3 regions of the Lachnoclostridium sp. Marseille-P6806 genome follow, and region 3 is predicted to be linked to each of the others. Evidence: predicted binding sites of a transcription regulator. Region 3 holds the regulator's gene; each other region holds the start of a gene.
What was found. The regulator Rex, encoded in region 3, represses fermentation and respiration genes when NADH is low (regulators of the CRP and FNR family bind a similar motif). The targets are predictions, from matches to a motif close to ATTGTTAANTANTTAACAAT.
Positions count from the first base shown of each region.

Region 1: ACESON_RS00975 (NAD(P)H-dependent oxidoreductase subunit E) is a predicted target of Rex. The motif match lies at 1,241-1,260, and genes of this name have one in related genera.
Region 2: ACESON_RS14740 (flavocytochrome c) is a predicted target of Rex. The motif match lies at 1,268-1,287, and genes of this name have one in related genera.

Region 1 is NZ_CAXSLG010000001.1:223,768-225,970, forward strand. Features, by position in the region: gene ACESON_RS00970 ([Fe-Fe] hydrogenase large subunit C-terminal domain-containing protein) at 1-907, opposite strand, end outside; gene ACESON_RS00975 (NAD(P)H-dependent oxidoreductase subunit E) at 910-1,149, opposite strand; gene ACESON_RS00980 (ABC transporter substrate-binding protein) at 1,437-2,203, shown strand, end outside.
Region 2 is NZ_CAXSLG010000014.1:13,883-16,085, forward strand. Features, by position in the region: gene ACESON_RS14740 (flavocytochrome c) at 1-1,204, opposite strand, end outside; gene ACESON_RS14745 (ATP-binding protein) at 1,313-2,203, opposite strand, start outside.
Region 3 is NZ_CAXSLG010000002.1:288,966-291,168, forward strand. Features, by position in the region: gene ACESON_RS03395 (NAD(P)H-hydrate dehydratase) at 1-475, opposite strand, end outside; gene ACESON_RS03400 (redox-sensing transcriptional repressor Rex) at 580-1,293, opposite strand; gene ACESON_RS03405 (DUF6020 family protein) at 1,407-2,203, opposite strand, start outside.

The DNA of each region.
Region 1 (2,203 bases), on a different contig from region 3:
CAGTAGGTCCCTGAATACAGCCGCCGTAACACATATTCATTTCGATGAAGCAGCCTTTAATCTCGCCCCGTACCAGACTTTCGCACAGCTCCATACAATGGGTTTCCCCGTGAACATAAAACTTACGGTAATGATCCACCGTCTTCTCTGTTGCCAGAACAGAATTCACCACACCGCTGGATACAGGATACAGGCGGTTTACTCTGGGATTCATAGCTGTAAACGGCATATCCTCACAATCCTCAATCACAATATCCTCGTCTTCCAGCCAGCGGTTCATATCATTAAAATTCAGCACCGCATCAATATAGCCGCTGTGACGGGCATCCTGAGCCTCTTTCTTCTTGGCAATACAGGGTCCTAAAAATACCACCTTAATGTCCGTTCCCAGATGCTTTTTCAGCATCATGCCGTGGGCTATCATTGGCGATACTACTGGAGCCATCCACGGAGTCAGCTGCGGATAATATTTTTCAATCAGATCATTGACGCTGGGGCAGCAGGTAGTAATAATATTTTCCATAGTGCCCTCTTCCAAAAGTCTGGCATACTCGGCTGTCACCAGAGCCGCACCCTCGGAAGTCTCACGCACATCTGCAAAGCCCAGCCGTAAAAGAGCGGACCGAACCTGGCCGATGGTCTTGTATTTCAAAAGGCCCATATAAGCAGGTGCAATGGAAACAATTACCTTTTCTCCTCTTCGGAGCATCCCCTTTACCAGTTCCAGATCACTGACCAGAGTCTTGGCTGACTGAGGACAAATCTGAAGACAGCGTCCGCACAGAATACAGTTTTCCGGTATAATCTCTGCACGGCCGTCCTTTACCATAATGGCTTTCACTTCACAGTAGCGCACACACTTGTAGCAATGCCGGCACTTGGTGGCCTTGAAGTCAATAATCGCCATATTTACAGCCTCCCGAGAATCTCTTTTTCAAAGAACTCCTTTGTAGTTTCCGGAGATAAGGAGTACAGGGTTCCATCAACGGTCACACAAACTCCATTCACGCAGTTTCCAGTACAGAATGCACCGTTTAAATCTACTTTATCCGATACTCCATGTTCTTTTACCAGCTGCTGCAGCTGCTGGATAATTTCTCTGGAACCTTTCAAGTGACATGCGCTTCCAATACAAATTGTAACTCTCATAGCTTATCCCTCCATAATGATAAATAGTAACGTAACGATATGTAAAACCCCTCTGTCCAAATTTCTGTCACAGTTACCCCTATTATCTCATATTGACATATTTTTATCAATTAGTTTTTTGCACAAATCCTTGTTTTTTATGGTATACAAAGCAGCTTTTGTGCTATAATGTCTTTGTTCGTGCTAACCTGTAAGACTGAAATCCATAAATCAGCTCTGACGGAGAAGACGGAATACAACAAAACACGCTTCTAAAGATACACGAACAGAAAGCGAGGATAACTATGATGAAAAAAACCTGGTCTGCAGCAATGGCCGCACTTATGGTCGGCTCTCTTTTAAGCGGATGCTCCGGCAGCAAGACAGCCGCTCCATCCACCACAGCCGCTTCCTCTGAAGCAGCCACAGAAGCAGAAACCACCATTGAGGCTTTTACGGAAGAAGAAACGGAAAACAGCCAGACAGCAGCAGAAACTCCTGGAGAGGGAGAAGGCGCTGCAGAAAGCTCTGCCGCCCAGCCGGTAGACTCTGATGTTGTTGTCCGTATCGGCTCCTTAAAGGGACCTACCTCCATGGGGCTGGTAGAGCTGATGGACAAGGCAGAAAAAGATGAGGCTCTGTGCAATTATGAATTTACTATGGTAACGGCAGCAGATGAACTTCTTGGAAAAATGGTAAGCGGCGATCTGGACATTGCCCTGGTTCCCGCCAACGTAGCTTCTGTTCTCTACAATAAAACTCAGGGCGGTATCTCCGTTATTGACATCAACACTCTGGGTGTACTGGACATTGTAGCATCGGATTCTTCTATCCAGTCCATTGCCGATTTAAAAGGCAAAACCCTTTATCTGACTGGAAAAGGAACCAGTCCGGACTATGTCATCCGCTATCTGCTGAGTGAAAACGGGCTGAGCGAAAGCGATGTAACCCTGGAATACAAATCAGAACCGACTGAGGTTGCCGCTGTATTAAAAGAGCAGCCGGATGCCATCGGTCTGCTGCCCCAGCCCTTTGTCACTGCAGCCTGTGCTCAGAATGAAAAACTGAGTATTGT
Region 2 (2,203 bases), on a different contig from region 3:
CTGCCAGAGCTGCGCCATCTACGCCAATCTCCTCGCCCAGTGCTTCCGGAGTATCTGCCTCTGCTACAATGCCCTTCTTAATATAAGACTCAATCGCTGCCAGACTCTCTCTTACTGCCTGATCAAATACCAGGTAGCACTGACCGTCTGTCTGCTCCAGAATTGCTGCAGATACTACATCACGAGTCTCCAGCTCGTTTACAAAACGCTTTCCTTCTTTATTAACCAGAATCGCACCGTTTCCGCGCACACCCTCAGTATACATGGTCTGGGTCTCCGGATTTACAGTAGGATGGGTCTGAATCTGCTCCATATCTACGAACTCTGCGCCCAGCTCCTTTGCCATGGTAATGCCGTCGCCGGTTGCACCTGCATGGTTGGTGGTACCAAAGCCAGCCAGATCCGGCTTGTACTCTTCTACCATCTCTGCATTCGCGCCAAAACCGCCGGTTGCCAGAATTACTGCGGTACAGTCAATGGTCATTTCCTTGCCGTCTTTATCTGCAGCAACAACGCCGCATACAGCGCCTTCGTCATTTACCAGAATCTGCTTTGCGGTAGTTTCCAGAAGAACTGGAATGTTCAGTTCTGCCATCTTATTGTTCAGAGCCTTTACTAACATAGGTCCTACTGCAGAGGTATCGGTAGGACGATGAATACGCTTTACGCTCGCTCCGCCGAACATGCCTACAACGCTTAAATCGCCGCCAATCTCATTTACCCAGTCTACTGCTGCTGCAGAATTCTCTGCCATAACAGTAACCAGCTCCTTATTGTTTAACTCCTTGCCGCCCTTCATGGTATCTTCTACAAACAGATCAACAGAATCCTCGATTCCCTCTGCTTCCTGATACTTGGTTGCACAGGCATTCAGTCCGCCGGTAGAACGGGTTGTATTGCCTCCGGTAATCGGCATTTTCTCCAGAACAACTACATCCGTTGCTCCATCCTGCACTGCCTGAATCGCTGCAGTCATACCAGCTCCGCCGGCTCCGATTACTACGATATCTGCCTGCTGGCTCTCGCCTGCCGGTTCCGTTTCTTCTGCTGCAGTTGTCTCTGCCTCGGTAGTTGCTGCTTCTGTAGTGGCTGCTTCTGTTGCTGCAGTTGTTGTGTCGGCAGTTTTGCCGCCGCATGCTGCCAGGGACAGAACCATAGCTGCTGCCATCACTGCGGAAACCAGTTTCTTACCTGATTTTCTCATAATCTTTCTTTCCTCCCAAATGAAATACGTCTTTAACGCATGGATACGGCTCCAGCTTATCATATCGTTAATTTCATGTCAATTAAATTTTCATTTTTTCTCCCTTTTCTACAAGCTTGTGGAGCGGGGAAGGGAGAAAATAAATTCCGAACCAACGCCTTCTGTACTGATTACATCAATATTTTCCCCATGTGCCTGGATAATCTCTTTTACGATTGCCAGCCCCAGTCCAGTTCCCTTTTTGTCCTTTCCGCGGGACTGATCGGATTTATAAAACCGTTCCCAGATCTTCTTGATACTCTCTTTAGGAATTCCCTCCCCTGTATCCTTTACAGAAATAAAAACCTTCTCATTTTTTGCATAAGCCTGAATATAAATAACAGAGTCTGCATGGCTGAACTTAATGGCATTGTCAATCAGATTATAAAGCACCTGCTGAATTTTCCCCAAATCTCCATAAACCATCTGGATAGTATCGGAAAAAGTCAGCTCAAACACAATGTTTTTTGTGGCGCAGGTTCCTTCAAAGGAAGCTGCTGTATCTTTAATCACCCGGTTAATATCAAAATTAGTCCGGGAAAGATATCCTTTGCTGTCTAAGGAATTGAGTGTCAGCATTCCCTGGGTCAGCTTGGTCAGCCGATCTGTCTCTGAAATTACTCTGGTCAGATATTTTTCGTACATCTCCGGAGGGATGGTTCCGTCAATAATCGCCTCCAGATATCCCTTGATTGACGTCAGAGGAGAGCGGAAATCGTGAGAAACATTGGCAATAAAATTCCGCTGGTACTCCTCCATCTTATCCAGCTCACTGGACATATAATTCAGTGTTGCCGCCAGGTATCCCATCTCATCTCTGGAATTCAGCTCAATGTGGTATTCCAGATTTCCCGCCGCATATTCGTTTGCCCCTTCCGTAATCTTCTTCAGGGGAATGGATACGGTTTTGCGGAATACCAGCAGAATAATCAGGGACAGTACAAAAATAAAAGCCGCAGA
Region 3 (2,203 bases):
CCACCGGACGGGAAAGCCCTATTCCGAAAATACCGTCAATGACCACCGGCCATCTGCCTTCCTCCATCTCCTGCTTCCAGAGAACTTCCCCCTTTTGGCCTTCCCAGACCATAGGAATCTGAAGCTTCTCTGCAATTTTCTGCTGAAGCCGGTTTTCCTGGGTAGCCTGTTCCGGATTTCCCCATAGAAGAATCTTTACCCGATATCCCCACCCCTTTAAAATGCGGGCTGCTGCGATTCCGTCTGCGCCGTTATTCCCCATACCGCAAACTGCCAGAATTCCAGAATTCTCTGCAGCGCTCCAGGAAATCTGTCCGGAAATCGCCAGGTCTCTCCGGTTGGATAAAAGGTTCTTTGCTTCTTCTGCCACTGCCAGAGCTGCCCGTTCCATCAGCACCACAGAGGGAATTCCTATTCTCTGAATCGTATCCTGGTCGATCTGCTTCATCTGTGCTCCTGTCACCACATACCTCATATCCTCTCCTCCTAAAGACTCCATCTCCGATCATACACAAACTGCCGGCAGCCCAGGAAGCTTCCTTCCTGTCCGCCGGCAGATGCCCTTGTTTCCTCCTTAAATCACTGATTTGCTTCATCCTTCAGTGATTTACCTGCTTTCAAGGCCGCCCTTTCCCGTTCCTTCTCTCTCTGCTTTTCCTTCCGATCCTCCAGGCTGCACACCCGGTAGGACAGACGCATAAGGCTCTCTGAAAGATGTACGTTCTCAACAACTACATCCTCCGGCACATTCAAATCCACATGTGCAAAATTCCAGATAGCCTTAATCCCCGCCTTTACCAGCCGCTCTGCAATCTCAGGCGCCTTTGTCTTAGGGATCGTCAGCGCAGCCATCTGAACATCGTTATCCTTGATAAACTGCTCCAGATCATCTACCCCGCGAATCTCGATTCCCCTGACAACAAGACCGATCAGTCTGGGATTGATATCAAACATACCTTTAATGATAAATCCGCGCTTTTCAAAATTAGCATAATTGGCAATCGCCTGCCCAAGATTTCCTGCACCAATAATAATCATATGATGCTGTCGGTCAATTCCCAAAATTTTTCCAATTTCCGTATAAAGATATTTAACATTATAGCCGTAGCCCTGCTGACCAAATCCTCCAAAATTATTCAAATCCTGGCGAATCTGAGATGCAGTTACTTTCATTCGAACACTCAGCTCATTGGATGAAATTCGTTCCACTCCAGATTCCAATAATTCTCCAAGGTATCGATAATACCGGGGAAGCCGCGTAATCACAGCCTTTGATATTTCTCTTCCCTCCATGCTTGCCTACTCTCCTGTCTGTCACATATTCGGATGCTGAGCACCCTGTTCATCTAGCTTACATTATACCCGTTTGAGATTTTTCTGTCAAATGCGTTTTCACCATCTTGAAATCATTCCTCCCTTTTTCCGTAAAACACAGCACTCCACAGCACAGGTACACAGAGCATGATTCCCGCCATATACCGTACCAGAATACAGGGACCCGGAGCAAGGGATATCAGATATCCAAGCAAAATTCCCACAGGTGTCAGCCATCTGTACCTTCTTCTTCCAATCAAAAGCCCGCCGCAGAGTACCACTGCCCAGGAATAAAAGGAGGTGTAAAAAGGAATGGACAGCACTGGCAGCTTCTCCTTCAAATTATCATTCTGAAACCACAGATACCAGGGCTTTAACATCGGAAGACGACTCTCCTGCCACACATAGGAGGACGGTTTCATTTCATAAGCCATATAGCAGCTGGAGTCTCCGCCCAGATACCACAGTCCCATGGTATTTAAAAGCGTTGCCCTTACATATTCAGCCGGGAACTGCCGCCCTATGCTCAGCCAGAGTCTGATAAATTCCTCTTTTCCAGACTCAAACGCCTCTGCCTGGAAACCGGCTTTCACTGGATCGGACACATAGTATTTGTAGGCCTCCAGATTTTCTCTGGGAAGGTAGGCTGTAAGCTCCTCCTTTTCTTCTTCTGCCAGCTCCTCTCTGTGATACACATAGGTTCTCGCCATCTGCTGCATGGGAACACTCAGCATCTCCGCCACGCTTCCCTTAGAGGCATGAAGCGCCTGTTCCAGCCCATAGTTCACCCCTGTGCTGCCTGCTACAGAAAGGCAAAGAATCAGGCTCAATTCCGGAAGAAACCCTCCGCGCCTTCCCCTGAATCTCATAATCATCCACACCGTCATCA